Regions from separate parts of the Nocardia sp. NPDC050378 genome, predicted to be linked through region 4. Evidence: riboswitches for the same ligand, from Rfam matches in the RefSeq annotation. Region 4 holds a riboswitch; each other region holds the start of a gene.
The links. A riboswitch is a leader RNA that binds a small molecule or an ion and turns the genes downstream of it on or off. The one in region 4 is predicted to bind cobalamin.
Positions count from the first base shown of each region.

Region 1: linked by a shared signal. The riboswitch ahead of cobN (cobaltochelatase subunit CobN) and the one ahead of AB0I35_RS26175 (iron ABC transporter permease) in region 4 are both predicted to bind cobalamin.
Region 2: linked by a shared signal. The riboswitch ahead of AB0I35_RS29405 (ABC transporter substrate-binding protein) and the one ahead of AB0I35_RS26175 (iron ABC transporter permease) in region 4 are both predicted to bind cobalamin.
Region 3: linked by a shared signal. The riboswitch ahead of AB0I35_RS29555 (CbtB-domain containing protein) and the one ahead of AB0I35_RS26175 (iron ABC transporter permease) in region 4 are both predicted to bind cobalamin.

Region 1 covers NZ_JBFAKI010000007.1:294,070-301,711, forward strand. The annotation lists gene AB0I35_RS18675 (hypothetical protein) at 1-227, shown strand, start outside; gene AB0I35_RS18680 (hypothetical protein) at 224-766, shown strand; gene AB0I35_RS18685 (acyl-CoA thioesterase domain-containing protein) at 776-1,627, opposite strand; gene AB0I35_RS18690 (hypothetical protein) at 1,823-2,365, shown strand; gene cobN (cobaltochelatase subunit CobN) at 2,335-6,009, opposite strand; cobalamin riboswitch at 6,043-6,169, opposite strand; gene AB0I35_RS18700 (multidrug efflux SMR transporter) at 6,191-6,547, opposite strand; gene AB0I35_RS18705 (SMR family transporter) at 6,589-6,909, opposite strand; gene AB0I35_RS18710 (MarR family transcriptional regulator) at 6,982-7,449, opposite strand; gene AB0I35_RS18715 (MerR family transcriptional regulator) at 7,502-7,642, opposite strand, start outside.
Region 2 covers NZ_JBFAKI010000021.1:73,956-81,597, forward strand. The annotation lists gene AB0I35_RS29385 (helix-turn-helix domain-containing protein) at 1-493, opposite strand, end outside; gene AB0I35_RS29390 (DUF1990 domain-containing protein) at 584-1,093, shown strand; gene AB0I35_RS29395 (hypothetical protein) at 1,478-2,062, shown strand; gene metE (5-methyltetrahydropteroyltriglutamate--homocysteine S-methyltransferase) at 2,143-4,413, opposite strand; cobalamin riboswitch at 4,576-4,781, opposite strand; cobalamin riboswitch at 4,936-5,105, shown strand; gene AB0I35_RS29405 (ABC transporter substrate-binding protein) at 5,120-6,697, shown strand; gene AB0I35_RS29410 (ABC transporter permease) at 6,708-7,642, shown strand, end outside.
Region 3 covers NZ_JBFAKI010000022.1:8,443-16,084, forward strand. The annotation lists gene AB0I35_RS29505 (ABC transporter ATP-binding protein) at 1-538, shown strand, start outside; gene AB0I35_RS29510 (ABC transporter permease) at 535-1,395, shown strand; gene AB0I35_RS29515 (DUF4240 domain-containing protein) at 1,403-1,855, opposite strand; gene AB0I35_RS29520 (helix-turn-helix domain-containing protein) at 1,893-2,489, opposite strand; gene AB0I35_RS29525 (NAD(P)H-dependent oxidoreductase) at 2,593-3,246, shown strand; gene AB0I35_RS29530 (multidrug efflux SMR transporter) at 3,243-3,563, shown strand; gene AB0I35_RS29535 (SRPBCC domain-containing protein) at 3,619-4,065, shown strand; gene AB0I35_RS29540 (OsmC family peroxiredoxin) at 4,118-4,555, shown strand; gene AB0I35_RS29545 (hypothetical protein) at 4,560-5,012, opposite strand; gene AB0I35_RS29550 (CbtA family protein) at 5,049-5,819, opposite strand; gene AB0I35_RS29555 (CbtB-domain containing protein) at 5,810-6,010, opposite strand; cobalamin riboswitch at 6,044-6,193, opposite strand; gene AB0I35_RS29560 (antibiotic biosynthesis monooxygenase) at 6,220-6,543, opposite strand; gene AB0I35_RS29565 (alpha/beta hydrolase) at 6,659-7,393, shown strand; gene AB0I35_RS29570 (A/G-specific adenine glycosylase) at 7,404-7,642, opposite strand, start outside.
Region 4 covers NZ_JBFAKI010000016.1:4,537-12,178, reverse strand. The annotation lists gene AB0I35_RS26195 (LLM class flavin-dependent oxidoreductase) at 1-1,222, opposite strand, end outside; gene AB0I35_RS26190 (ABC transporter ATP-binding protein) at 1,216-1,983, opposite strand; gene AB0I35_RS26185 (ABC transporter permease) at 1,959-2,819, opposite strand; gene AB0I35_RS26180 (ABC transporter substrate-binding protein) at 2,819-3,910, opposite strand; cobalamin riboswitch at 3,993-4,116, shown strand; gene AB0I35_RS26175 (iron ABC transporter permease) at 4,149-5,180, shown strand; gene AB0I35_RS26170 (ABC transporter ATP-binding protein) at 5,177-6,109, shown strand; gene AB0I35_RS26165 (ABC transporter substrate-binding protein) at 6,106-7,140, shown strand; gene AB0I35_RS26160 (nitroreductase family deazaflavin-dependent oxidoreductase) at 7,145-7,573, opposite strand; gene AB0I35_RS26155 (ROK family protein) at 7,606-7,642, opposite strand, start outside.

The sequences.
Region 1 (7,642 bases), on a different contig from region 4:
TCGACCCGGTCAATATCGAATACGTCGCCGAATCGGGCAAATACACCGCGTTCGATGTCACCGACGAGGAACCGTACAGCGCCTTCACCGGCCGCCGCGTCGACGCCGTCTCGGTCGTACCCCTGCCCGACGGCCGACCCCGCGCCGCGACCCTGTACCTCGGCGAGGCCGTGGTGAAAGCGGAAACGGTGGCCGACGAAGTGATCGTCACCCTGGTGCCCGCATGACGGGCTTCGCCCACCGCATGCGCCGATTGTTCGGCACCGGAACGGATTCCGCGCCGACCGTGTTCGAGACGACGCCGTTGCGGCCGGAGTTCGCCGGCGAGCACCTGCCGGGAAACCGGGTGTGGGACGGCACTCACGTCACCTATCTCGACGAGCAAGCGCGCCTGCGGTTCCGGCTCCACGCCCGCGACGGGCTGCTCCACTCCGCCGACGGCGCCCTGTTCGACACCACCGCGGCCAGCACCCTGTGGTCACCGGAGGGCGGCCGGGCGATCTTCGTCATGGACGCCGCGGGCACGGTGTACTCCTCACCGCAGCACCTGCTCGGCCGATTCCACCACTCGAGTTTCCTGGCCGGTGGACCCGTGGCCGCCGCCGGGGAGATCGTGGCGCGGCAGGGCCGAGTGCTGCTGGTGTCGGATCACAGCACCCACTACCGGCCCCCGCGACGCTTCACCCGGCAGGTTCCGCTCGCCTTGCGTGCCCAGGGCATCCAAGCCGACGACCTGCCCCTCGAAATGCGTTCGCAGGAACCGTGATCGGCGGGCTCAGTAGCCCGACGCCAGTTCCGCCATCACCGTGTCGGTCAGCTTGTCGATGAGGGCGCCGCGGATCTGGTGGCTCTCGTTGGCCAGTGCCGTGGTGGTGCACATCCCGAACGCGCCGTCGGCGTCGTAGAGCACGGCCGCGCCCGCCGCGATCCCGTCGTCGCTGAGGTGACCTTCCGCCTCGATGCCCATCTCGACGCCGATCGGCAGGCGTGAGAACGTGATCGACACATCGGTATTGATGAAACCGATGCCGTCGGTGCCCCAGTTGGTGACCAGACTCGTCTGCTCGCCCGTCATCGCGGCGTAGCAGAACGGGGAGGACTCCTCACCGGCGACGACCGGGATGTTGCGTACCCATTTGCGTTTACGGGTGTCGTTCTGGTGCTCGGTCATCCGGATCGACCAGCCGTCGGCATGGCCGTCGCTGCCGAAGAGGTGCAGTCCCTCCTCGATCGCCGCGCGTGCGTCCGGCGGCGGCAACGGCCGTTCCCGGTCGGGCCGCCACACCGCACCGGGCGGCTGCGTCGAGCGTTTCAGCAGCAACGCGCTGCCCCTGGCCACCACCGCGTCGCCCGAACGCAGGCTGACGGCGACCGCGCGCACGCGCTTGCCGTCACGCACCAGCTCGCTCTCGACGGTCAAGGGCACGGCGGGCACCGCGCGGTGCAGATCGACGGTGAACCGGGCGGGCACGAACTCCTCGGTGCAGTACCGCGCCTCCACCTCCCGCGCCATCAACCCGCACACCGGCGGCCCCGACAGCGTCTCGGGGCCCCACAGGCTCAGCGAGAACCTGGTCGGCTCGAACACCGCGCCCGTGCGGGTGAAGTACGCCGGTGAGGTGGTCATGGCGACCCTTTCCGTCCAGGGTGTTTCCCAGGCTCACCCGCCAAGATTAGAACGCGTTGCAGTTTTACGGCAACTCGCGTTCGCCGTCGATCACGAGACCTGGGTGAGTTCCCCGACCCGAGTTCAGGGTCGGCACCGGATGTCGGAGATCCGACGCCGGTCTAGCGTCGACAGCACGCCCACGAGGAGAACACCATGCGAAAAATCACGGTCGCGCTCACGGCCGCGACCATCTACGCCGTGCTGGCAACCCTGGTGGTGTGCACCACGATCGCCGAAACGGTCTTCCTGTACCCGAACTACTTCCACGACATTCCGGCATCGCTGGAGGTGGGCGAGGCATTCACCGCCGTGGTCTCGGTCGGCGATGTGATGCGCCCGCTGGGGATGTTCCTGACCCTGAGCGCTGTGCTCGCCGTGGCTGCCGGTGTGTGGTCGGGGCGCGCCCGCGGCTGGCTGCTCGCGTCGCTGGTGCCGTTCGTCTCGGGGATGTTCCTGCTGTCGATGCTGTACCTGTGGCCGCGCTGGCCGATCCTGTTCGAGGATCGCGCCCTGTACACGGTCGACGAATTGCACAGCACGGTTGCCGAGATCGAGGTCGCGCATGCGGTGCGCATCGCCTGCGGCCTGCTCACCGCGGTCTTGGCTGTCATCGCGGCACTGCGGATCTACCGTGACCGGATTCTCCTGCAGGCCGCGCGGGCAGACTATTCGAGTTCGCCCTCGGTCTCGAGGTAGATCTGGCGCAGCTTGTCCAGGGTTGCCGGTTCGGGGTGCTCCCAGAGCTTGCGCTCGGCCGCCTCGAGCAGTCGTTCGGCGATGCCGTGCAGCGCCCAGGGGTTGGACTGCTCCATGAACTTGCGGTTCACATCGTCGAAAACGTAGCTCTCGGAGAGCTTTTCGTACATCCAGTCGGCGACGACATTGGTTGTGGCGTCGTAACCGAACAGGTAGTCGACGGTCGCGGCCATTTCGAAGGCACCCTTGTAGCCGTGGCGGCGCATCGCTTCGAGCCAGCGCGGGTTCACCACGCGCGCACGGAACACGCGGGTGGTTTCCTCCGAGAGCGTGCGGGTGCGCACCGCGTCGGGGCGGGTGGAGTCGCCGATGTAGGCCTCGGGGTTCTTCCCGGTGAGCGCGCGCACCGTGGCGACCATGCCGCCGTGGTACTGGAAGTAGTCGTCGGAGTCGGCGATGTCGTGCTCGCGGGTGTCGGTGTTCTTGGCCGCCACGGCGATTCGCTTGTACGCGGTGCGCATGTCGTCGGCGGCGGGGGCGCCGTCGAGGTCGCGGCCGTAGGCGTAGCCGCCCCAGGTGGTGTACACCTGCGCGAGGTCGTCGTCGGTGCGCCAGCTCTTGGAGTCGATGAGCTGCAGCAGGCCCGCGCCGTAGGTGCCCGGCTTGGAACCGAAGATGCGCGTGGTGGCACGGCGGGCATCGCCGTGCTCGGCCAGGTCCGCATCGGCATGGGCGCGGACGTAATTGGCGTCGGCCGGTTCGTCGAGGGCGGCGACGAGACGCACGGCGTCGTCGAGCAGAGCGAGGACGTGCGGGAAGGCGTCGCGGAAGAAGCCGGAGATGCGCACGGTGACGTCGATGCGCGGGCGGCCCAGTTCGTCCAGGGAGATCACCTCGAGCGAGGTGACGCGGCGGCTCGCCTCGTCCCACACCGGCCGCACGCCGAGCAGCGCGAAGACTTCGGCGATGTCGTCACCGGAGGTGCGCATGGCCGAGGTGCCCCACACCGACAGGCCGACCGACTTGGGGTACTCGCCGTGGTCGGCCAGGTAGCGGGCGAGCAGGGACTCGGCCATGGCCTGACCCGTCTCCCACGCCAGTCGCGAGGGTACGGCCTTCGGATCGACGGAGTAGAAGTTGCGACCGGTCGGCAACACGTTGATGAGACCACGCAAGGGTGAACCACTCGGGCCCGCGGGGATGAAACCGCCGTTGAGGGCGTGCAGGACCCGGGCGATCTCGATGCCGGTCTCGCGCAGGCGGGGCACGACCTCGGTCGCGGCGAACCGCAGCACGGTCTTCACCGCGTCGAGGCGCCCACTCACCGCGATGCCGCCGTTCGCGGCGGCAGCGCCGCTCGCTCCGGACGAATCATCCACTCCCCCAGCGAGAATCGCGGTCGCGTAGTCGTCGACGAGGGTGTCGACCGCGTCCACCGACCAGTCCGTCGCCTGCAGGGCGCCGAGCAGCTCGCGCGCGCGGGCCTCCACCACGTCGACGCGGATCCGTGCCTCGTCTCCGGCTTCGCTGAGCCCCAGCGCCTCTCGCAGGCCGGGGACGTTCTGTTCGCCGCCCCACAGCTGGCGGGCACGCAGCATGGCCAGCACCAGGTCGAGTTCCATCTCGCCCTCGGGGGCCTGGCCGAGGATGTGCAGGCCGTCGCGGATCTGCACGTCCTTGATCTCGCAGAGCCAGCCGTCGACGTGCAGGAGCATGTCGTCGAAGACGTCCTCGTCGGGGCGTTCGGCCAGGCCGAGGTCGTGGTCCATCTTGGCCGCGCGCATCAGGGTCCAGATCTGCTGGCGGATGGCGGGCAGTTTGGCCGGGTCGAGGGCGGAGATGTTGGCGTGCTCGTCGAGCAGTTGTTCCAGGCGCGAGATGTCGCCGTAGGTTTCGGCGCGAGCCATCGGCGGGATGAGGTGGTCGACGAGGGTGGCGTGGGCGCGGCGCTTGGCCTGGGTGCCCTCACCGGGGTCGTTCACCAGGAACGGGTAGATCAGCGGCAGATCGCCGAGGGCGGCGTCGGTGCCACAGGACGCGGACATGCCGAGGGTCTTGCCCGGCAGCCATTCCAGGTTGCCGTGCTTGCCGAGGTGCACCATCGCATCGGCACCGAAACCGTCGGCCGACGACAGCCACCGGTAGGCCGCCAGGTAGTGGTGGCTCGGCGGCAGATCGGGATCGTGGTAGATGGCGACCGGGTTCTCCCCGAAACCGCGCGGCGGCTGCACCATCAGCACCACATTGCCGAAACGCAGTGCGGCGATGACGATCTCGCCCTTCGGGTCGGCCGAACGGTCCACATACAGTTCGCCCGGCGGCGGCCCCCACGCCTCGACCACGGCTTCGCGCAGGTCGGCGGGCAGCGACTCGAACCATCGGGTGTAGACGGTCGCGCCGATGCGGATCGGATTGCCCTCGAGCTGTTCGGCGCTGAGCCAGTCGGGATCCTGGCCGCCCGCCGCGATCAGGGCGTGGATCAGGGCGTCACCGTCGCCTTCGGCGAGGCCGGGAATCTCGGCGATGTCGCCGAGGTCGTAACCGGCGGAACGCATTTCGGTGAGCAGCCGGATGGCGCTCGCCGGGGTGTCGAGGCCGACGGCGTTGCCGATGCGCGCGTGCTTGGTCGGGTAGGCCGACAGCATGAGCGCGATCCGCTTGTCGCCGTTGGGAATATGACGCAGGCGGGCGTGACGCACCGCGATCCCGGCGACGCGGGCGGCGCGTTCGGGATCGGGGACATAGGTGGACAGACCGTCCTCGTCGAACTCCTTGAACGAGAACGGCACCGTGATGATGCGCCCGTCGAACTCCGGGACCGCCACCTGGGTGGCGACATCGAGCGGGGACAGGCCGTCGTCGTTGGCCTCCCACTGGGCGCGCGGGCTGGTCAGGCACAGGCCCTGCAGGATCGGCACGTCGAGGGCGGCCAGCGCGGCCACGTCCCAGGCCTCGTCGTCGCCACCGGCCGACGCGGTGGCGGGCTTGCTGCCGCCCGCGGCGAGCACGGTGACCACCAGGGCGTCGGCCCGGCCGAGGAGGGTGAGCAGTTCCGGCTCGGCGGTCCGCAGCGACGCCGCGTACACAGGCAGGGCGCGCGCACCCTTGGCTTCGATGGCCGTGCACAGGGCGTCGACGTAGCCGGTGTTGCCCGCCAGGTGCTGGGCGCGGTAGTAGACGACGGCGACCGTGGGGGCGTGCGGTTCGAGGATGCGCGCCGAGCGTTCGAGCTCACCCCAGGTCGGCAGCTGGACCGGCGGCTCGAATCCGTGACCGGTGAGCAACACCGTGTCGGACAGGAAGTTGTAGAGCTGACGCAGGTTGTCGGCACCACCCGCGGCGAGATAGTTGTGGGCGTCGGCGGCGACACCGACCGGCACGGTGGAACATTCCATCAGTTCCGCGTCGGGTGCGATCTCGCCGCCGAGGGCGACCATCGGAATGCCGCTGGCCCGCACCGCGTCCAGGCCCTCTTCCCAGGCGCGTTTGCCGCCGAGGATACGCACGATCACCAGGTCGACGCCGTCGAGCAGCTGCCCGAGATCCTCGACCAGCAGCCGGGCGGGGTTGCCCCACCGGTACTCGGCGCCGCTCGCGCGGGCGCTCAGCAGGTCGGTGTCGGAGGTGGACAGCAGCAGGATCACAGGGTGAGACCTTCCTCGGGTTGACGCGCCCATCGGGTTGCGGTGCTCGCCGGAGAGGGTCTGGCTGTTCACAGTGGCGCGACCGCACCGGATTTCCACCGGTTTCCTCGACGCCCGCCGAGCAAGTCGATGGTACTGGCCCGGCCGCGCCCGCAACTTTCCAGCCCGCGTCCGGGGTCGCTCAGGCGGCTTCGGCGCGGTCGGCGAGTTTGAGCCAGACCACTCCCGCGATCACCACGGCGAGCCAGAACGCTTTGAGCGGCGTGAGCGTTTCCTCGAAGAACACCGGTCCGAGGAGTGCGGCGCCGACCGCGCCGATGCCCGCCCAGACGGCATAGCCGATGCCCACGTCGATCGTTCTCAGCGCGACGCTGAGGGCGAACAGGGTGAGAAGGAAGAAGACGATCGCCACCAGCGACCAGGTGAGCACGGTGAAACCGTGGCTGCCGCCGACGGCGAGGGCGTATCCGACTTCGAAGGCGCCGGCGAGGAGCAGGACGAGCCAGGCGGTGGCGGGAGTGCGGTTGTGGGTGAACATTGTTCGGCCTTTCGGTGAGAAGTGGTCGGGGACGAGGTTGCTCAGGCGCCGCTGCTGAGCTGCAGGCCGACGACACCGCCGATGACGATCACGATGCCGACCGCCTTGCGCCAGTCGACTCGCTGGCCGAACAGCACCGCGCCGAGAGCGACGATTCCGACACCGGCCAGGGAGGTCCAGATCGCGTAGCCGGCGCCGACGTCGAAGGTGAGCAGCGCCAGGCTCAGGAAGTAGGTCGCGATCGCGCCGCTGACCAGGGTGGCGACGGTCCATCGAATGTCGGTGAAACCCTTCGCTTTTCCGGCCGCCAGAGCGACGGTGACCTCGAAGACGACGGCGATGGCGAGGTAGAGCCAGTTCACGATAATACCTTTCTATGGATGTACATACATATATATGCCGAGCGGAAGACCTCTGCGGCATGTCAGGTCAGTTCAGGAGTCCCGGTTCCCCGTTCGGCGCGCGAGCAGCGCGTCGAACATCGGTGACAGCTCTTCGGCGTCGTCGAGCAGACGTTCCAGCTGGAGCTGGAAGGGTTCGCGCGCGTCCCTGACCAGCACCTCCCCCTCCTCGGTGATCACGGCGTACACACCGCGCCCGTCCTCCGAACACAAGTCCCGCCGCGTGAACCCTCTTGCCTCGAGCCGCCCCAGCAATCGGGTCACCGAACTCTGATTCAACCCGATCCGATGGGCCAGCTCGCTGACCCGGATCTCCTTGTCCGGCGCGGCGGCAAGCTGCCGGAGCGCGTGGTACTCGGTGAGGCCGATGCCGTGGTGCAGCGTCAGCCATTTGCCGAGACCCGAATCGACGGTCGCGACAAGAGCGGAAGCACGAAACCAGCCCTCGACCGGGTCGCCGACCGAGGGGGTTCCCCTTTCCGTAAGTTCATGCTTGTGCATGCACTTAACGTAGCGGTGAACCTGCCGGGCCACAACCCGGCAGGTCGAGCGATCAAGGGGCCGGTTCGCAGGGCATGGCGAGGGTCCGGAGGTCGCCGTCGTCGGCGGAGCGGATGTGGGCGGGGAGGTCGGGGACGGACAGGTCGAGCATGATGTCGGGGCCGATCGCGCCCGCGACGGCCGGGTAGAGGGT
Region 2 (7,642 bases), on a different contig from region 4:
TGAGACCGGTCGAGGTGCGGAACCGGCGTTCGAGTGTCCGCTCACCGACCGCGGGCCGTGCACCGAGCAGTGCCTCGACGACCAGCGGGTCGCGACCGACCACCTCCGCCGCGATCAGCCGTTCGACGAGGGCCTCGGCGTCATCCGGATGTGGTGTCTCCCAGCGTGTTCCGTCGAGCCAGAAGCCGCGCTCGGTGATGTCCGGCAGCATGATTCCGCCATCTAACAGCGACGATGTCGCGACGGTACGCAACGAGGTGCCGACAGCGAACTGGACACCGAGGAAATTGGCGCCCTCGGGTACCGGCGCCGTCCCCGCCCGGCTCTCCGGCCCCGTCACCGCGGCTCCGCGCACACCGTCCTGGTCCCAGAAGACCAAGCCCCACGTCTCGGTCGCCACGGAGGTCATCTCCGCCACGTGCTCGCTGCGACAGGTCCACACCGTGGAAACCCACGGCGAATCGGACCCGCGCCCCTCGAACACCAAACCCACACGTCGATGCTAAACGGCCGAGCGACGATCTGTTCCATGTCCCTGCAGCCGACCGCCGAGCCGTTGCCGAGGAAAAGTACCGTCAGAGCCATGCACGATCTGACCTATGCCCCCGCAGGCGCGACCTGCCCCGCCGAGCGCATCTGGTCCGAAGGTTTCGACGGGTTCCGGCGGTTCGAGACCTCCGTGGTGATCGGGGACGGTGAGCAGGTGTGGGAAGCGGCGAGACAGGCGGTGTTGCGCTGGGGTGTCAAGCGGCGCAGCGGGTTTCGGGTCGTGCCGGAGGAGCCCGTCACGGTCGGCGCGGAGTATCGGGTGAGTATGGGGTGGGGGCCGTTGTCGGTGCATGAACCCGTGCGGGTGGTGGCGGTGGTCGATACCGAGGACAGGTGTGGGTTCGCCTATGGCACTCTGCCGGGGCATCCGGTGTGTGGTGAGGAGGCGTTCGTGGTGCATCGACGACCTGACGGGACAGTGGAATTCACGCTGAGGTCACTCACTCGACCCGCACCGGCCGGATTCTGGCGGACGATCTTTCCGCTTCTGCTCGTCGCCCAGCGCCACTATCGCCGCCGTTATCTGCGTGCACTGCTGCGCTGACCTATCTCGTTCTTTACCCGGCTGGCGGACAGCGCTTTACTCGGCGCGAAACTCGGTTCGAACTCCTTGGCCGGCGAGAATCAGCGATGACTTTCGGACGGCCATCTCCATGGGCTCGTTCATCCAGGCGAGGTCACCACGCAGCCGACCGTGAGCCGGGCCCTCGCGCTGAATTCCGAACGCAGCGTGCGTGTCTCAAATCTGTGTGCGAAAGGTGATTCGCATATCGATCGCGAATCCGAACTACAGAATGGATTGGTCAACCGGCGCAAATGTGAAATAGATCACAAAGATTGATTTAATATCTTTCGGCTATTACTAATAGCCCGGTCGACATTCGTTTGGTCCGGCTTTGGGGGGCAAAAGGTCGAGAGGGAGTAGTCAATGTTCATGCGCTCAACTCGCAACATTCTCCTCGGTGCACTGCCTGTGGTTGTGGCGGTCGCCTTCGCTGGTAGTGGCGTTGCGTCGGCGGACGCATTCGCTGACCAGCAGGCTCAGTCGGCCACCGTGGTGGCCGTCGAGGGCGACAGCTATGCGACTGCCATCGCCGAGTATTCGTTCGGATCCGCCGTCCCGGCGGGCGTAGCGATTTCCCAGGATGCCGAGCCTTCGATTCCGCAGGCCGCCGAGCTTTCGAACGAAAACTTGGTCTCGGAAGTGGCCGCTCCCGCGATTTCGGAGGCAACCGCTCCCGTGGTATCGGACGTGACCGAATCCCAGTTGCATGAGGTCGCGACCAATCCGAAGGCCGAGAACTCCGACCCGGTGGTCAACGGTGCCCTCGCTGGTGCCGGTCTCGGTGCGCTGACCACGCTGGTCAACTGCATCCCGTCCGCGATCATATTGGGCGTGGGCTACCCGATCTGCCTCCTCCTCGGTGTACTTCCCCATGCGGCCGTCGGTGCCATCATCGGTGGCATTGTGGGCCATGTGAATCCGGAGGTCGTTCCGCAGGTTCTGCCCTGAGAAGGGGGGTCGGCAGGTAACTGCCCCGGCTCCGGACTCCCGGTGCGGCTGCGGTGAAAAGCGCAGCCGCACCGGAAGTTTCAGCGCAGCGCCGCAGCCGCGGCGACGAGATTGCGCAGGGAAGCTTCCACCTCGACCGGTCCGCGGGTCTTCAGTCCGCAGTCGGGATTGACCCACAGTCGTTCGGCGGGAACAGCTTTCAATGCTGCCCGCAGCGAGGTGATGATCTCCTCGACCGAAGGCACACGGGGGGAGTGGATGTCGTAGACACCCGGTCCGACACCGAGATCGAAGCCGGCGGCGTTGAGGTCGTCGAGGACCTCCATGTGTGAGCGGGCCGCTTCGATGGAGGTGACGTCGGCGTCGAGGCCCGCGATCGCACCGATGACCTCACCGAACTCGGAGTAGCACAGGTGGGTGTGGATCTGGGTGGTGTCGGCGACACCGGCGGTTGCCAGCCGGAACGAGTCCACCGCCCAGGCCAGGTAGGCGGGTTGTTCGGCGGCGCGCAGTGGAAGCAGTTCGCGCAGGGCGGGTTCGTCGACCTGGATGATGCGCGCGCCGTCGCGCTCGAGATCGGTGACCTCGTCCCGGATGGCCAGGGCGACCTGACGGGCCGAGTCGGCCAGGGGCTGGTCGTCGCGAACGAAGGACCAGGCCAGGATGGTGACGGGACCGGTGAGCATGCCTTTGACGGGCTTGTCGGTGCGGGACTGGGCGTAGCGGATCCAGCCGGTGGTCATCGGTGCGGGCCGGGTGACGTCGCCGAACAGGATCGGTGGACGCACGCACCGGGTGCCGTAGGACTGGACCCAGCCGTTGTCGGTGGTGGCGAAGCCGTCCAGGAGTTCGGCGAAATACTGGACCATGTCGTTGCGTTCGGGCTCGCCGTGCACGAGCACATCGAGGCCGAGACGTTCCTGCAGAGCGATCACGTCGTCGATCTCGGCCCGCATGCGGGAGGCGTATTCCGCCTGATCGATCTCTCCCTTGCGCAGTGCGGCGCGAGCCAGCCGGATCGCGGAGGTCTGCGGGTAGGAGCCGATGGTCGTGGTTGGCAGCAGCGGCAGATTCAGATGTGCGCGCTGCTCGATCCGGCGTTCGTCGGCGGGGGCACGCTCGGTGTCGGCCGGGGTCAGTGCCGCCAGGCGGGCGCGGACAGTGTCGTCGTGCAGGCGCGGGTCGCTGCGGCGAGATCCTACGGCGTCGCGCGCCGCGCGCAGCTCGGTTGCGACCGTGTCGGTGCCGCGGGTGAGGGCCGTTGCCAGGACACGGATTTCGTCGACCTTCTCGGTGCCGAAGGCCAGCCACGAACGCAGCCGGTCGTCGAACCCGGTTTCCGGGGCCAGCGAATAGGGGACATGTAGCAGTGAGCAGGAGCTCGACACCGCGACCGAGGCCGCGCTGCCGAGTAGCGAGCCGAGCGTGCTCAGCGCACCGTCGAGGTCGGTGCGCCAGATGTTTCGCCCGTCGACGACGCCGGCGACCAGCAGTTTGCGCGACAGCGCCGGAACCGAGGCGACGGCTTCGACGGTGGTTCCCGTGGTGAAGTCGAGCGCGACGGCTTCGACCGGGGTGGCTGCGATCTCGGCGAGTGCGGCGCCGGCGTGGCCGAAATAGGTGGCGACGAGGATCGCGGGCCGGGCGGTGGACGAGGCGAGCTCGGTGTAGGTGGCGCGGACGGCGGCCAGCTCGGCGTCGTCGAGATCGGTGACGAGGATCGGCTCGTCGATCTGGACCCACTCCACCCCGGCGTCGGCCAGACGAGTGAGCAGGTCACGGTAGAGCGGCACGAGCTCGGCGAGGCGGTCCAGCGGCGCGCCTGCGGCGTGCTTGGCCAGCTTCAGGAAGGTGAGCGGTCCGATGACGACCGGTCTGGCCGGAATCCCCAGAGTCGCGGCTTCGGCGAGCTCGGCGAACAACTTGTCCGGATTCAGGGAAAACTCTGTCGCCGAGTCGATTTCGGGCACGAGGTAGTGGTAGTTGGTGTCGAACCACTTGGTCATCTCGAGCGGGGCGATCGTGTCGGTGCCGCGTGCGGCGGCGAAGTACCGGTCGAGCGGGTCGGCGATGTCGGCGACGCGAGCGGGCAGCGCGCCCAACAGCACGGCGGTGTCGAGCACCTGGTCGTAGTAGGAGAACGTGCCCACGGGGATCGAGTCGAGGCCTGCGGCGGAGAGGCCGGTCAGGTCGCTGCGGCGCAGTTCGCGGGCGACGGTGTGCAGGTGCTCGGCGTCGGCCGTGCCTGCCCAGTAGGCCTCGGTGGCGCGTTTGAGTTCACGGTTCGGCCCGACGCGGGGGAGTCCGAGAACGGTTGCGGTGAAGAAGCTGGATGAAACGGACATGGTCATCGTCTCCGGTGCGGATGCGGATAGCCCTGGCCTGTCACGGGTAGCACCGACCGCCGACCGCGCGGGGGCGTGCGAGGCGAGCTCACGCGCCCGTTCCGGTGAGTCCGGCGGGTCGCTTGTCGGTCTGTGCGCCCAATCCTCGAGGCGAAGGCCGCCGGACACGGCGTGTCCGGCACAGCGGGCAGGTCTTCGGACTCGCGGGCACCGGCCTGATTCGGCCGACCTAGTGGCCGTCGCTTCCCAGGCGGATGCCCAGTGCTCGTTGACGGCGGTCGTTCCCACTCACCGCTGCGGGACAGTCCCGGATTCCCACCGGGTTCCCTCTCGCCGGACACCGGTATTCCGGTGTCCGGTTTCGACACGATCACCGGAGTTCGGGGCTCCGACTCCGCACGGTGAACGTGAACCAGCTGCGCCGACCATCTTAGGCCAAGGAACTCCACCGACAATGGTGAAGCACGTCATCGGCAAACGCGGCAGTCGCCGTGCGCCGCATGTCGGGGAGGTGCGACGGGAGGCCACGGTAAGGTCTGACCCGGGCGTAGGGAACACCGGTGCGAATCCGGGGCTGTCCCGCAACTGTCACCGAGGAGCGATCCGCCGATTCATGGCCACGACCTACCCAGGTTGGAAGGCCGGTGGGGAGCGTCGATCCGGGAGCCAGGATACCTGCGCCCGCGTATCGGGATCACCCACGAGGATGGCTATGGACAACTCCACATCGGCACGGTCAGGTTTCGGCCGTCGCACCTTCCTGCTCGCCGGCGCGCTCACGCTCGGCGCGATCGCGACCGGCTGCGGTTCGCCGGGCAGTCCATCGGGCGCTGCGCTGGGTCCGCCGCGGCCTGGCGGTCGTCTGCGATCAGTGATCGCGGGCCGTTCGGCGAGCGCGGACGTGCTCGACCCGCATCAGGCCGGTAGTTCGGCGGGCGGGGCGGTGTCGAAGAACGTCTGGGACAAGCTCGTCGCCTACAACAACGACCTCACCCTGCGCTACCGCCTCGCGCAGTCGCTCGAACCCAACGCCGACGGCAGCGAGTGGCGGATCACTCTGCGCCCCGGCGTGGTTTTCAGCGACGGCACCCCACTGACCTCGCGCGATGTGCTCTGGAGCTTCGAGCGGATGCTCGACCCGGCCAAGAGCTCGTCGGGGGATCTCGCCGCGGTCGACATGTCGCGCACCCGCGCCGACGGCGACCTCGCCGTGGTGGTCGCCATGAAAACACCGCTGGCCGACTTCGGTTCGGTGCTGGCGGGCTGGTACTGCTACATCGTCAAGGACGGCACGGGCACCATCGACGGCTCGGAACTGCCCGTCGGCACCGGGCCGTTCGCGCTGGTGCGGTGGTCGCCCGGTGACCGCACCCTGTTGCGCCGCAACGAGCGTTACTGGGACGGACCGGTGTATCTCGACGAGGTGGAGATCATCCAGATCGCCGAGACCGAAGCGCGTGTGAACGCCTTCCTGTCCGGGGAGGCCGAAGTGGCACACGAGATCTCGTACCTGCAGGCGAGCACCTTGGCCGACGATCCGAACGTCACGGTGGTCGTGCCACCGGCCGGATTGATGGGTGCGTTCCAAATGCGAGTGGACACAGCGCCGTTCGACGATCCGCGAGTACGGCAGGCGATGCGGTTGGCGGTGGACCGCGAGGCCATGGTGGAGTCGGTGTATTACGGATACGCCGAGGTCGGCAACGACATCTACGGCAAAGGCGCCCCGTTCTATCACGACACGCTGCCGCAACGGTCCTACGATCCGCAGCGTGCGCGTGAGCTTTTGCGCGCGGCGGGGCACGAGCAGCTGACCGTGACGCTGCCGACCGCCGACGGCTCACCGGGCATGCTCGAATCGGCGACACTGTTCGCCGAGCAGGCCAAAGCCGCCGGTATCACGATCAAGTTGGAGTCGGTACCTGCCGACACCTACTTCTCGCAGGTCAGCGGTAAGGCTCCGCTCAGTCATGTCGGCTGGTGGAACTACAGTCTCGACTACTTCTACGGCCAGACCATGACCAGCGACTCACCGAGCAACGGCACCGGCTGGCGGCGCCCGGACTGGGATGCCGAGTTCGCGCAGGCGCGTGCGGCGATGGACCCGGTTCGGCGCGCCGAACTGTATCGCGAACTGCAAGAACAACTCTGGAACGAAGGCGGCTACATCCTCTTCAGCTTCGCCAAGCGGCCCGACGCGGCGAAGAACTTCGTGGGTGGTGTTCGCGACGGTGTGCCCGGCACCGACGACTGGGCGAACTACGCGACCACCTGGCTGGCCGAGCAATGACCCGCCGGTCGTGATCGCCTACACCGCACGGCGCGTCGTCGGCGGGCTCGGTGTGCTCTGTGCTGTCGCGCTGGTGGTTTTCACGCTGTTCGAGGTACTGGACTCGGACGCGGCGACGGTGATCCTCTCGCGCACCGGCGGTGGCGCCCCCACTCCCGAGCAACTCGCCGCGTTGCGCGCCGAGCTCGGCCTCGACCGTCCGGCTCCGGTGCGCTTCGCGGAATGGCTGATCGGGTTCGCGCAGGGCGATTTCGGCACCTCGCTGATTTCGGGTCGACCCGTGCGCGATGTGCTGCTCGGGCGCGCGGTCAACAGTGTCACCCTCGCCGTGGTCACCGCCGTCCTGCTGGTTCCGGCCGCGCTCACGCTCGGGCTGGTCGCCGGTGCGCGGGCCGGGTCGCGCACCGACCGCGTGATCAGCGTCGGTGCCCTGGCGGCGGAGTCGGTGCCCTCGTTCGTCTTCGGTGTGCTGCTGGTGGCGACGGTGTCGCTGTCGCTGGGGCTGCTGCCCGCCGTTTCGCTGCTGCCGACCGGGGTCAGTGCGTTGACCCGCCCGGAGATCCTGGTGTTGCCGGTGACCTGTCTGCTCATCGGGCTGTCCCCGCATCCGGTGCGGATGGTGCGCGCTCAGACGGCCGAGGTGATGGCCAGTCCCTATATCCGGTCGGTTCGGCTCAACGGTGTCGGCGGGGTGCGGCTGATGCTGCGCCACGTCGCGCCCAACGCCGTGTCCGCCTCGATTCATCCACTCGCGGGTACGGTGGTCGGGTTGATCGGGGGCGTCGCGGTGGTGGAGACGCTGTTCTCCTATCCAGGTCTGTCGCAGGAGTTGTTGCGCGCCATCGAGGCTCGCGATTTCCCGTTCGTCCAGTCGGCGGCAGTATTACTGGCGGCCGTCGGGATCGTCATCTACCTCGTCGCGGATCTGCTCACCCTCGCGGTGAG
Region 3 (7,642 bases), on a different contig from region 4:
CCTCACCACCCGCGCCGACGACCGCTTCCGCACCTATTCCCTCGGTATGAAGCAGCGCCTCGGTGTCGGTGCGGCCCTGCTCGGCGATCCCGATCTGCTCGTCCTCGACGAGCCGACCAACGGTCTCGACCCGGCCGGTCTGGCCGAAATGCGTTCGCTCATCGTCGATCTCGCGGCAGACGGCCACACCGTGTTGCTGTCGAGTCATCAGCTCGCCGAGGTGCAGGAAATCTGCCACCGGGTCGGGGTGATCTCCGGTGGGCGTCTGCTCGCCGAATCGACGGTCGCCGAATTGCGCGGCACCGCATCGCTACTCGTCCGCGCCGAACCGGTGGATGTAGCCGTCGAGGCGGTCCGCGCGCTGTCCGGCGCGCCGGTGCGAGCGGGCGCCGAGGGCATTCGGATAGAGACGACGGCCGCGATGGCGCCTGCTGTGGCGCGAGCTGTCGTGCAGGCGGGTGCGGACCTGCTCGAGCTGCGCGTCGACGAGAAATCCCTGGAAGAAGTCTTCTTCGAGCTGACGGAGGTCGCGAAATGACCAGCATGACAGGAGATCTCACGGCGAGTATCAGGGCGGAGGGTCTGCGTCTTCGGCGCTGGCCCGCCTTCTGGATCGTGCTCGGCACATGGATCCTGCTGAATCTGACCTTCGCCTACCTGTTCGACTACCTGGCCTACCGCTCCGGTGAGAGCGGCTCCATGTCCGACGGCTTGCCGCGCGATGTGCTGCTCGGCCGGCTCGTGCCGACCGCCGTACCCGAAGTATTCACCCAGGGTATGGCGATGTTCGGCGGTGCGCTGATGCTTGTTCTCGGCGCGCTGGCGGTGGGTAGTGGGTACGGCTGGGGGACGTGGAAGACCGTGTTCACCCAGGGGCCGGGCCGGGCGAACGCGGTCGGTGGGTTGCTGCTGAGCCTACTGGTGACGGTAGTCGTCCTGGTGTGTGCCGCGTTCGTCGTCGACCTCGGTGTCGCGTCCCTCATCGCGGTGACGGAAGGTCAGCCGGTCACATTGCCCGCACTCGACCGATCTCTTCTCGGAATCCTCACCGGCACAGCCATTCTGAGTATGTGGACCGCAGCGGGAGCCTTCATCGGCGCCCTCGCCCGCGGTCCCGCTCTCGCTGTCGGGCTCGGCCTGATCTGGGTTCTCGTCGTCGAGAACCTGCTGCGCGGGGTCGCGGGGATATTCGGCCCCATCGAAGCGGTCACCGATCTGCTTCCCGGCACCGCCGCGGGCTCACTGGCAGGGGCGATGCGCACGGTGGAAGGCCCAGCGACGCCTGGTGTCCTCGACATCCTGACCCGTGGCGAGTCCCTCGTCGTCCTCGCGGTCTACGTGACGATCTTCGCGACGGGAACCATCTGGCTCACCGCCCGCCGCGACCTCACCTGACCCCGATTCAGGACCACCCGGCCGGATTCGACGCCGTCTCCCTGGAGATTCCCGAATTCCGGTCGGGGAAGCTCCCGAACCGGTCCTTGTGCAGGTGGGCGAAGAAGTAGCCCATCTGCCCACATTCGCCGTGGGATCGCACGGCCCCCGGATCGGCCACAGCCGCGCGGTAGTAGTCGCGACCCAGCGCGACGACGAAGCCGCGGCGATAGAGGAACCCGTCGTCGGACCCCCCGATCACCGCGTGGATATCGGCACGGTCGATGTCGTAGAGCGCGCGCTCGGCCACGCGGTCCAGCGCAGTGAGCTCCTCGCTGGTGAAATCAGCACTGAGCGCGCGTAATTCGGCGAGGAACTGGTCGAGCCGACCCTCGGTTCGTGGCGCGCCGCAGGCATCCCAGGCGGATTCGATCATGGCCCAGAACCGGTCGACTTCGGCGTCGGTAGGCAGTGTCCTCACCCGCGTGACGGTAGCCGTAGCCACCGACACATCGCGCTTACCCGCCCCCGAGCAGCCGGTGAGCGAGGACCGACAGACCCGCGGTGATCTGCTCCGGGGACAAGCCGCGTTCGCGTTGCTGAAGGTAGACCTCGGCCGCCACGGGGGCCAGGACGGTATCGATCAGCGAATCGGGCTGGGGGATACCGGCTTCGACGAGCAGGGCCCGGACGTGCAGTGCCCAGAACCCGTAGGCGCCGGTGGCGAAGCGGGCTCCGCCGGTTTCGGCGCCGAGTACCAGATGGGCGTGGGCGCTGAGCAATTCGATCATGGCGGCATAGAACGCGGCGAGCCGCTCGGCGGGGGGAGCGCCGGGGCCGAGTGGGGGTTCGCCGCGCAGGAGCTGTTCCTGGACGGCACGTTCGTGTTCGTCGAGCAGGGCGACGGCGATGGCATTGCGGTCGGGGTAGCGGCGGTAGAGGGTGCCCCGGCCGACGCCCGCGGCCTTGGCGATGTCGTCCATGGTGACGGTGCGCGGGTCGCGGGTGGCGAAGAGGTCGGCCGCCGCGGCGAGCACTTTGGCGCGGTTGCGGGCGGCGTCGGTGCGTTCGGGTGGTGGTGCCGTGCCGGTGAGCAGATCGGATCGAGGCTCCATGGGGTCGACTCTAACCGAGATCCAGAAATATGGACAAGGTGTCCACTTGTGTTCTAGCCTTGGGTCAAGCGGACACAACGTCCGGTTATCGAAAGGTTCGACCATGACGCACCTGCTGCACCTCGACGCCAGTGCCAGGACTACTTCCCTCAGCCGCAGGCTCGGCGCGGAATTCGCGCGGGCCTGGCGTGCGGCGGCCCCCGAGGGCGCCTACACCTACCGCGACCTCGCCACCGACCCCGCGCCGTTCATCGACGAGGGCTGGACCGAGCTGTGTGATGCCGTCCTCGCGGCGGGCAGCACCGACCTCGATCGTCTGCCCGATCTCGCCGTCACCCCCGCCGCCCGCGCCGCGTGGCGCACCGTCGAACCCCTGCTCGCGCAATTGCTGGCCGCCGACGTGATCCTCATCGGCACACCGATGTACAACTACTCGATCCCCGCCACGCTCAAGGCCTGGCTCGATCAGGTGACTTTTCCGCGGATGTCGCTGGGGCACAGGCGCTTCGTCGTCGTCTCCGCACGCGGCGGCGCCTACTCGCCCGGCGCGCCGAAGGCCGCCTTCGACTATCAGGAGCGCTATCTGCGCGACTTCTTCGCGGGCCATTACGCCGTCACCGATACCGTTTTCGTCAATGCCGAACTGGCCAACGCGGTCTCGGACCCCAACCTCGCCCACCTGCGTACCGAGCACGAGGCCTCACTCGACGCCGCGATCGCCGAAGTACGCGTGCTCGCAAAGGACTACGCGCGATGAACTGGGTCTTGCTCGGCGTGGCCGGCCTGGTCGAAATCGCCTGGTCGCAGACCATCAAACCCACCGAGAACTTCACCAGGTTCGGCCCGACCCTGCTGTGCATCGCGCTCGGCTCGCTGGCGGTCTACCTGCTCTCGCGCGCCATGCAGACCCTTCCGGTCGGGACGGCGTACGCGGTGTTCACCGGGATCGGCGCGCTCGGGGCGATCGGTCTCGGCGTGCTCGTGCACAAGGACCCGCTCAGCGCGGGCCGGGTCTTGGCCCTGACGCTGATTCTCGGTGGCATCGTGCTCGCGCGCGTCACCAACCCCGAGTGACGCTGTGGCACACCCGATGCGGGCTCGGTGGGCACTTGACCGGTAGGGTCGGCTGATGGACCAGCCAGTTCGCCCCCCGGACCTGTCCACTCGGCCCCACGAGCTCACCGTCGAGCGAGTCATGAAGGCCCAGCCGAGCCTGCTGTACGCGGCTTGGACCCAAGGCCTCGACCTGTGGCTGGCCGTCCCCGGATCGGTTCTGATGCGACCCGCCGTGAACGAGCCCCTCTATTTCGACACCGGCTCGGCCGAGAAACGCAACCCGCACTACGGCCGCATCCTCGCGCTCGAGCCGAACCGCCGGATCGAGTTCACCTGGGTCACCGCCGCGACCGAAGGGGTGGAGACCGTGGTCGCCGCCGAGTTCCTGAAACAGCCACGCGGCATCAGGTTGCGGTTGCGGCACTCCGGTTTCGCCACCGCCGCCATCCGCGACCTGCATCAGCAGGTGTGGCCGGAGAAGCTGGAACGCCTCGACGAAGTGACGAGTATCCCGGTCTGAGCTCACGTAGGTTCGGTGTCGAACACACACTCTGGCTAACGAAAGGAACGTGATGGCGACTCGTAGCGCACGCACACTCTGGGCAGGCGGGCTGCAGGACGGCTCCGGGCAGGTCGAGCTGGTCAGCTCCGGCGTCGGCAAGTACGACGTGACCTTCCCCCGCCGCGCGGCCGACAACGCCGAGGGCACCAGCCCCGAAGAGCTCATCGCGGCCGCGCATTCGTCGTGCTACTCGATGGCGCTCTCGGCCGAGATCGCCAACGTCGGCGGCACGCCGGAGAGCCTCGACGTCACCGCCGACGTGACCCTCGGCCCCGACCCCGCGGGCGGTTTCCGGATCAGCAAGATCAAGCTGACCGTGCGCGCCGTCGCCTCCGGGATCGACGCCGAGGGCTTCTACACCGCGGCGACCGCGGCCAAGAACGGCTGCCCGGTGAGCAAGGCGCTCGCCGGTGTCGCCGAGGTGGAACTGGACGCCGAACTCATCTGAACACTCACCGCTGGGTGAACCAGCGGTGCGCTGCCGGGGTGTACATCGCCGGAATCGCGATCACCACCGCGAGGATGTGCACCGCCCGGCAGGCGACGAGGACAGCCGAATCGGGCGCGAGCTCACCGAACAGGGCGCCGAAGTCGTCGGTGGACAGCAGTACCGCCAGCGGTTCGATGATGAGCGAGACCAGCCCGATCATCCCGATACCGACGGTGAGCAGGGCCCGCGACACCCGGCTGCCGTTGGCCATGTGCATCGCGACCCCGAGCACCACCAGGTAGATGGCCAGCCGGGGCAGCAGACCCGTTGCGGTGGCGCCGAATTCGGTCCCACCGCGTCCGGCGCGCAGCAGTCCCTCGGCGACCCCGGCGGCCAGCGCGGTGACCAGCCCGGCGAAGGCCACGCGCACCGCCCCCGGACGGGCGACGGAAACAGAGAAGGCAGTGTCGGTCATGATGCCGACACTGCCCTCTCGTGGTACTCACGAGGATCACCCGGAGGTAGCGACCTCGCGTGCTACCGGAGTGCTACGCGCGCTGGACCATTCGGTGAGCGCGGCGAACACCAGTCCCAAAGCCGCCCAGAGGGTGGCGGTTTCGGCCAGTGACGCCACCCGGAACTGCCACAGCAGCGTCGCCGGGAAGTCGTCGGACACCTCGTTCACGCCCGGCAGCAGCACGTAACCGACCGTGGTGACCAGCACGAACGCGGCTACCGCGGCAACGAGCCGGAACGAGTCGAGCTGCCCGGCCAGCGCGCGATAGGCCGCGACGGCCGCCGCGACCGCGAGCAGGCCGAGCACGACAACGGCCACCCACAGCCAGGTGCGCTGATCGATGGTTTCCGGGTCGCCGACCGCCGGTGGATTGGCCGGGTACTTGAAGAACGGCACCGCGACGATCGCCGCCCACGCGAAACCCGCTGTGGTCAGCGACAATCGGGGCCCGCTCAGCGCGGTAAAGCGGCGAGCCACGTGCACAACGGCGGCGAAGATCGCCCCGAACGCCATTCCGGCCAGGGCGAGCGCGAGAAACTGACCCGCCTGCTGCCCAGATCGGCTGACCAGCGGTTCTTCGTCGTGCGCCTGGTCCTCGACGGTCCCGTGCGAATGCCCGCCGGACCCGGCCTCCTCGATGGCGATGGCCGCCTCGATATGGGGTTCGCCGATGAAATAGCCCACTGTCGCGGCCAGCAGGCCGGCGATCAGACCGGCCAGCAGGCCACGTAACAGCAGGGTTTTGAAGGATCCGGTCAGTGGCACGGGACACCGAGCAGGTGACGTCCGTCGTGCATCAGCTCGTGCAGGAACATCCCGCTACGCGAGACGGCCCCCTGGTCGAAACCGACCAGGTACAGCGTGAGCAGTGCGAGAAGAACGACACCGGCCGTGACCAGCACGGTAGCCAGGGTGTCGAGGCCGGTAGACCGGCTGGGTGAATGCGCGATAGCCATTCGGGTCCTCCTCCGGGATGCGCGTCCCGCGATCGAAGCGATAGGCGAGGGTGCCGATGTCTGGCTGTCCGCACCGGAATCCGGCACGGAATACAGTGGCGCGACCGCTCCGGAATCTCACCGGATTACCGCGCACCCTCGCGTAATTTCCCTCGAACTGTGACAGCCGCTGCCAGCGCGCGTCAATACATCCAGGGGAAACGCCCGGATCAGGACTTCGCGGGCACGTCCAGCACGACCTCGAACTCGAGCAGCGACGCACCGGTCGACACCGGCTTGGGCCGCTCGCCGTCGGCACCGTGACCGGCGTGCGCCGTGCGGGCCGGGCCGTCACGCCACGCGGCGAACGACTCCTCCGAATCCCACTGCGTCACCACGAAGTACCGGTTGTCACCGGCTACCGGGCGCAGCAACTGGAAGCCGAGGAACCCGGGCGAGTTCTCCACCGCGTGAGCACGCGCGGCGAACCGCTTCTCCAGCTCCGGGCCCGCGCCCTCGGGAATCTCGATCGCATTGATCTTCACAACAGCCATGAGCTCAGTCTATGGCGGCCGGCGCCGCGGGCCGGGTGCTCCTTCGTCGCACCCCTCCGATCAGTCCGGCTCGAGGCGGCCGAAAACCGATGCTCGAGCTGGCACAATCGGCTGGGTGTTGTACGACGAAGGTGGGGTCGGGGTGCCGATTCTGCTGTTGCACGGGCTGATGGGGAGTGCGCGTACCTGGTCGGATCAGGTGCCGTGGTTGCGCGCGCTCGGACATGTGTACACCTTCGATGCCGCAGGTCACGGCCGCGTTCCGCCCGCGGAGCTCACTACCGAGGCGTTCGTCGCTGACCTCGCCGAGCACACGGCGGCGATCACCGAACCGATGATCGTGATCGGGCATTCGATGGGTGCGCTGCACGGGTGGGTGTTCGCGGCGGCCCACCCCGACCGGGTCCGCGCGATCGTCGTCGAGGACATCGCACCGGACTTCACCGGCCGCACCGCTGCGCACTGGGCCGAACTCATCCACTCCTGGCCGCAACCCTTCCCCGACGCCCGGGCCGTGCTCGACTATTTCGGGCCGGTGGCCGGGCGGTACTTCCTGCGGGCGTTCACCGACTCGGGCGGCTACCGGTTGCACGGCGAGGTCGACACCTTCCGCGCGATTTCCGAGGAATGGGGAACGCGCGACTTCTGGGACGAATGGAAATCGCTGCGCGTGCCCGCCTTGCTCATCGAGGGCGAGCACACCATCACCCCGGCGGGGCAGATGCGGACGATGGCCGAGGTGCATCCGGACGCGGAGTACGTGCGAGTCCTCGGGGCGGGGCACCTGATTCACGATGAGCGGCCCGAGGAATACCGCGCGCACGTCGAACGGTTTCTGGCACGGGTTTGAGTGCCGGGTCTCAGGCTCCCTCGCCGGCCAGGGCGAACAGGCCGTCCTCGGTCTGCTCGACGAGCCCGTCGACCAGCAGGGAATCCAAGGCGCGGGCGCGCTGACCCGGGTCGCGCGCCCAGGCCATGTCCAGCCGCACCCGCTCGACCGGACCCGACGCATCACGCAACACGTCGAGCAGCCTGCCGCGCGCCTGGCGATCGGTGCCCTCGTACTTCTGCACCTTGCGCACCACCTCGGCGGCCGGCC
Region 4 (7,642 bases):
AGGTGAACACCTCGAGTCCGCCGGGGTACCAGGGCGGCATCACATTGAATCCGTCTGCCGCGCCGTGGGTGAACCATTCCTCTATGGTGTCAGCGATCTGCTCGGGTGTTCCGGCGATGACCCGGTGCCCGCGCGCACCGGCCAGCCGGTGCAGCAATCCGCGCAGGGTCGGTCGTTCGCGCTCGACGATTCCGGCCACCACCTGCAGCCTGCTGCGCGCGTTGTCGGTGACATCGCCCGCCCCGGCGAAGACCTCCACCGGCACCACCTCGTCGAGCGCGTACCCGCGCAGCGACGTCCCGGTGATCGATTCCAGTTGCCTCAACCCGTATTCCGGCACGGTGAGCTCGTTGAACTCGCGCTCCAGACGCCGCGCGGCGGACTCGGTGTCGGCGATGAACGGGCTGATGCCCGGCAGGATCCGCACCGCCTCGGCGTCGCGCCCGTACTCGGCGGCCTTGGCCTTGATGTCGGCGTAGAAGGCCTGCGCATCCGAAAGGCGCTGGTGTGCCGTGAAAATCGCCTCGGCGTACCGGCCGGCGAACGCACGGCCCTCGTTGGACGCACCGGCCTGCACCAGCACGGGTCGCCCCTGTGGTGTCCGGGCCGAGTTGAAAGGCCCACGCACCCGCAGGTATTCACCGACGAAATCGATCGGATGGATCTTGTCCGCGTCCGCGTAGATGCCCGCCGCCCGGTCGAGCACGATCGCGTCGTCCTCCCAGCTGTCCCACAGCGCGACCACCGCGTCGACGAATTCACGCGCCCTGGCGTACCGCTCACGATGATCGGGATGCCGTTCGAGGCCGAAATTGGCGGCCGCCACATCGGTTCCGGTGGTGACGATGTTCCAGCCCGCCCGGCCGCCCGAGATGTGGTCGAGCGAGGAGAACAACCGTGCGAGGTTGTACGGCTCGTAGTACGTGGTCGACGCCGTGGCGATGAGCCCCAGATGTGTTGTGGCGGAGGCGATGGCCGTGAGCAGTGTGATCGGTTCGAGCCCTGGTGCGGCGTTGTGGCGCACATCGGTACGCAAGGCGGGCCCGTCGGCGAAGAACACCGCGTCCAGCTTCGCCGCCTCCGCGGTGCGCCCGATCTCCTGGTAGTAGGTCACGTCGTAGATGCGGTCCGGCCGGCTGTCGGGATGCCGCCACGCGGCCTCGTGATGACCGGACGGGTAGATGAAGGCGTTCAGACTCAATTGCCGTGGTGCGTTCACGATGCCTGCTTCACTGTCTCGAGGTCGGTGGTGTCCACGCCGAGTCCGGTCAGCAGCACCTCGCGCAGCCGGATGAACTCGGGGTGGGCGTGCCTGCGCGGTCGGGCGATATCGATGCGCTGATCGATGGCGATGCGGCCCTCGTCGAGGACCAGTACCCGGTCGGCCAGCAGCAGGGCCTCGTCCACGTCATGGGTCACCAGCAACACGGCGGGCTGATGCCGTGCGCACAGCGCCTGCAACAGCGAGTGCATGCGGATCCTGGTGAGGGCGTCGAGCGCGCCGAACGGTTCGTCGGCCAGCAACAGTTCCGGCTCACGCACCAGCGATCGGGCCAGCGCCACCCGCTGCTGTTCGCCACCGGAAAGCTCACGGGGCCAAGCCTTCTCGCGTCCACCGAGGCCTACCTCGGCCAGCGCTGCCCGGCCGCGCTCGGCGGCGTCGCGGCCGGTGAGTCCGAGCACCACATTGTCGAGTACCCGTGCCCAGGGCAGCAGCCGCGAATCCTGGAACACCACAGCGCGTCGGCCGGGAACGGTGAGCTCCCCGGAACCGGGCACCTGTGCGTCGAGTTCGGCCAGGGCGCGCAACAGCGTGCTCTTACCGGACCCGCTGCGCCCCAGCAGCGCGACGAACTCGCCACGACGGATCGCAATATCTATACCCCGCAATATGACACGCTGCCCGAAGCCACGGGTGAGACCCCTGGTCCGCACCACCGCGCGGTCGTCGCGCTCGATCAGTCGCCCAGCGTCTGTCGCCATGCCAGCACCTTTCGTTCCGTTGTCCGCACGGCGAGGTCGCCGAAGAGTCCGAGAAGTCCGTAGATCACCAGGCCGACCACGATCACGTCGATCTGTCCGTAGGTGCGCGCCTGCGTCATCAGGTATCCGATGCCGCTGGTCGCGTTCACCTGTTCGACGACCACCAGCGCCAGCCACGAAATCGTCACCGCGAGCCGCAGCCCGAGAAAGAAGCCGGGCAGCGACCCGGGCAGTGCGACGCGGCGCAGGAATCCCCACCGCGACAGCCCCACCGTCTCGGCCAGCTCCACGTACCGCGCGTCCACACCGCGCAGATACGCATGGGTGTTGAGGTAGATCGGGATCAGCACGCTGGTCGTGATGACGATCAGCTTCATCTCCTCACCGATCCCGAACCACACGATGAACAGCGGGATCAGCGCCAACGTCGGAATGGCGCGTTTGATCTGCACCGGGCCGTCGACCAGCGCCTCCCCGATTCGGCTCAACCCGGCGATCAGCGCCAGCACCACCCCGATCACCACACCGAGCACCAGCCCGATCACCGCCCGTTGCAGCGAGGTGAGCAGATTGGACTGCAGTCGCCCGTCCGCGATCAACTCCCCCGCCGTCCGCGCGACCGTCCACGGTGCGGGCAATGTCTCGGGATCGAGTGCACCCGTGGCCGATCCGACGACCCACGCGCCGACGAGTAACGCCGGACCGAGCGCGAAACCGAACGGAATGGGCTTGCCGGGGCCGAGCCTTCGCTTACCGCGTCCACGCGGAGCCAATTCGGGTTCGCCGGTCCGGTGTGCCCGTACGCGCCGCAACACACCGGCTTCGAGGGTCGCCATCAGCTCACCGCCCCGGCGAAGGCCGCGCCGCTCGCGGTGACGGCCTCGGTGACCGCCGCGTCGAAACGCAGGTCGAAACCGTCGGCGGCGGTGATCTTCCTCGGCAACTCACCGGCGGCATCGATCGCGTCGATCGTGCTCTGCTGACGCGCGACCAGCCGCTGGTCCAGGTGCGGGAACGTATAGGTGCCGAGCGACTCCACGATTCGCCGCGCGTCGTCGGGGCTCACCTTCTGGTTGCGCACGTAGTACGCCTCGGCCCATTCGGCACTGTGGGTGTTGGTCCAGTGCCATGCCCGCACGAACGCGCCGACCAGGGCCCGGGTCGCGGCCGCCTTCGCCGGATCCTGCACCACGGCACGTCGCGCGTACACATAGGCGAGCCCGCTGTAGATGCCGCTCGTCTCCGAATCCGGGATCAGCGACGTGCCGGGAGTGCGCAGCAACCTGGTCACATTCGGTTCGATCAGCGGCGCCACCTCGACCTGTCCGGTGCGCACCGCGTCGAGGAACTCCGCGAGCTGCAACCGGATCAATTGCACGTCACCGGTTTTCAGACCCGCCTTGCTCAGCGCCTTCAACACCGCCGCCTGCTGGGCGGTGCCCTCGGCGTAGGCGATCTTGCGCCCCTTCAACTCCGTGAGCTTCGTGATCGACAAGCCCGGGGCGACAGCGAGTTTCAGCGCCTGCGGATTGGTCTGGTACGAGCCGACGATCGGCACGTCCTGTCCCGCCGCGAGTGCGTGGATCGGCGGTACGTCACCGACCTGGCCCACATCGGCCGCGCCGGCCCGGAAGGCCTCCAGGATCGCGGGCCCGCCGACGAAATTCGCGAACTCGATCTTGAACGGCAGCTTGTCCAGCTCACCCGAGAGCCGGAGCGCGTGCTGTAACCGCTCCTGCTGGTCGGCGACCACGAGGGTGGTGCCCGGCGGAACATCGGTCGGCAGCGGTGCGTCGGGGGTGCCGAGTGGTTTGTCGTCGCCGCCCGCGCACCCGGTCAGGCCGAGAGTCGCAGCGGTGGCCACCGCGAGGAAGGCGGCGGTGACGCGGCCACGCAGGCCGTGCGCAGAGGTGTTCGGTCGGTACATACCCGGATTCAAGCAACCGGACAAACCGGCGAACACCCTTTGCCTTACCGTGAGCCGAACCCGGCGCTGTGCCGGCACCCGGTGCCACGCTACAGTCGGTGGGTCATCCCCGGTGGGTGCGGGAATCCGGTGCAATTCCGGGACGGTCGCGCCACTGTGATCGCCTCACGGCGAAAGTCAGACCTCCCTCGCCGGGCACCCTCTGAAAGGGCCGCGCCTTGCCTCTGGAGAAGCCGCGATGATCCGTGCACGGATCTCGCTCGCACTACCCGTGCTCGCGGTGTTGCTGCTGGTCGCCATGATCGCCGCCACCGGTTTCGGCGCGGAGACCGTTCCGGTGCGCGCGGTGCTCGACACTCTCGGCGCCCGGCTCACCGGAACTACCCCCACCGACCCCGGCATCGACACCATCGTCTGGCAGCTGCGCGTCCCGCGCACCATCCTCGCCGCCGTGGTCGGTGCCGGTCTCGCGGTGGCGGGCGCCGCGATGCAGACCCTGGTCCGCAACCCGCTCGCCGACCCCTACCTGCTCGGTGTCTCCTCCGGCGCGGCCGTCGGCGCGGCGGCCGTCATCACCTCCGGCCTGTTCGCGGGGGCGGGCATATGGGCGTTGTCCGGTGGTGCGTTGGCCGGCGCTTTCGGTGCGGCGACCCTCGTATTCCTCATCGCCCTGGCGCAGGGCGGACTCACCCCGTTGCGGCTGGTGCTCACCGGTACCGTGCTCGGCTCGGCCTTCGCCGCGTGCAGCAGCTACCTGGTGTTCCGCAGCACCGATCCCGCCGCCGCCGAATCGGTGCTGTTCTGGCTGCTCGGCAGCCTCGCGGGCGCGGACTGGTCGACCCTTGCCCTCCCGCTGATCGTCGTCGCGCTCTGTGCCACGATCCTGGTCGCGATCGCGGGTTGGCTCGACGCCCTCACCCTGGGCGCCGACACCGCCTCCTCCCTCGGCGTACCGGTGACCGGCCTGCGGATCGGGTTGTTCGTGCTGCTCGCGGTGCTCGTCGGTGTGCTGGTGGCGGTGTCGGGTGGGATCGGTTTCGTCGGCCTGGTCGTCCCGCATGCCGCGCGCATGATCGTCGGCCCACGACATCGTGATCTGCTGCCCGCCTGCGCGCTGTGCGGGGCACTGTTCCTGGTGGTCGCCGATGCCGCCACCCGGGTGCTGGTGCGCCCCACCGAGATTCCGGTCGGTGTCCTCACCGGCCTCATCGGCGCCCCCACCTTCCTGCTGCTGATGGGCAGGCGCCGCTACCGATTCGGCACCTCATGAACGACGAACATCCGCTGAGCCCGCAGACCCACCGACCCGACACGCATTCGCCCGACGAGCCGCAGGCATTCGGACCGAACCCGCGCTCCGGCGCCGAACCGCACACATCCAGACCGGAAACGCCTGCCACCGAGCCACTTCCCCTCGCAGCTGGCCGCATCCGTGTGCACGACCTCTCTTGCGCGATCGGTCGACGCATCGTTGTCGAAGGTGTCGACTTCTCGATCGAGCCGGGCGAAACCATCGGGATCGTCGGGCCCAACGGCAGCGGCAAGACCACCCTGCTGCGCACCTTGTCCGGCGTGCACAGGCCGCGTTCGGGCCGGGTACTCGTCGACGACGAGGTCCTGCACGAGCTGCGCCCCCGCCGCCGCGCCGCGACCGTCGCCCTGGTGGCGCAGGACGAGATCCCACCCGACGACATGCTGGTCGGCGAGGTCGTCGCGCTCGGCCTCACGCCGTATCTCCCGCCGTGGGGTCTCGGCGCACCGCGCGAACAGCAGCGCGTGACACAGGCTTTGGCCTCGGTCGACCTGCACGGCTTCGCCGAGCGACCCGTGCGACAACTCTCCGGCGGCGAACGTCAACGCGTCCTGCTCGCCCGGGCACTCGTCCAGAACACCCCGGTCCTGCTCCTCGACGAGCCGACCAACCACCTCGATGTCACCCACCAGCTCGAACTGCTCACCCTGGTCCGCGGTCTGCGCCGCACGGTGGTCGCCGCCCTGCACGACCTGTCGCTGGCGGACCGCTATTGCGATCGGATCATCGTGCTGCACAAGGGTTCTGCCCGCCCACCCGTGCCACCGGCCGACGCGCTCTCCCCCGCCGTCGTCGCCGAGGTCTTCGGTGTCGACGCCAACCGCGTCCGGCATCCGGTCACCGGCGAGGACCACCTGTTGATCACCCCGCGAGAGGCACGACGATGAACAAGCACCCCGGCCGGATCCTGGCCACCACCGCACTCGCCGCCGTACTCGCGGCCTGCACCGGCACCGCCGCCGAATCCACCACCACGGTGACGGTTCGCAATTGCGGTGTGGAGACCGGTTTCCCGGCACCAGCACAGCGCATGTTCGTCAACGACGGCAATCTCATCTCGATGGTGCTGGCACTGGGTGCCCAGGATCAGGTCGCGGCGGTCTCCAGTGTCAAACGCGACGCGGCCACCCTGCGCGCCCACTACGGCGCCGAGATCGTCGACGGCCTCAATGACGTCGCCCCCGAATATCCTTCGCGCGAAACGGTTCTCGCCCAACGACCCGACGTGATGGTCGCCGGCTGGAGCTACGGCTACGACGAGGCGAGCAACCTCACCCCCGCCTCCTTGCGCAAAGACGGCATCGCCGCCTACGTACTCACCGAGAGCTGCCGCCAGGCCGACGGGGGTGCCGCGCGCGGCACCGTGGAACCGTGGACGGCGCTGCGCACCGATCTCACCGATCTGGGTGTCATCACCGGCCGCACCGCCCGCGCAGGCGAGGTCACCGCCGATCTCGACACCAGGCTGGCGGCCCTTGCGGCCGCTCCGAAACCGGCGAAGGCCCCCACCGTCTTCCTCTTCGACAGCGGCACCGACACCATCTATTCGAGCGGGAAATTCGGTGCGCCCCAGGCGATTCTGGAGGCGGCGGGCGCCCGCAACATCCTCGACGACGTCGCCGACACCTGGACCAAGGTCTCCTGGGAGCGCCTGGCAGCCGCCGACCCCGACGCCGTCATGTTCGTCGACTACCCCGGCCAGACCTACGCACAGAAGGTCGACATACTGCGCGGCAAACCCGGCATCAACAACCTGCGGGCGGTGCGGGAGAGCCGCTTTTTCAATCTGCCTTACGCCCTGTGGACGAGCGGACCGCTCAATATCGACGCCGCCGAGCAGATCCGCAAGCAATTGGAGGCCTGGAACCTGGTGCCCGCCTCGACCGTGGTCCCGCGCGCCGACGACGCGGTGCGCTGACCGGTCAGCGCCGGGTGAGCAGCACCAGCGGGATCTCGCGGGTGGTCTTGGTCTGGTAGTCGCCGTATCCCTTGTACGTCGCGACGACCTGCGGCCACAGGTCCGCCCGTTCGGCTTCCGTCGCGACGCGGGCGATCATCGGCTCGCGCGGACCGTTCTGCACGGCGACCTCGACCTCGGGGTTGTCGCGCAGGTTCAGGAACCAGGCGGGATGGGTGGGATCGCCGCCGCGCGAGGCGACGACGACGATCCGGTCCTCCTCCAGGATCGGAGCCGTGAGCATCACCGAACGCGGCTGACCCGACTTGCGTCCGATCGTGGTGAGTTCGAGCGACGGCATCCCCATCACGGTCTTGCCGATCCGCCCACCGGTGACAGCGAGCAGGGCACGGTGAACGCCGTTCATGATCTTCAGCTGCAGGTCACTTGGCATATCGGCAAATCTACTCGGTGCTCGCACCCAGGTCAGGCGTTTTGCGCGCGGGCCAGGGTCTGCAACGGA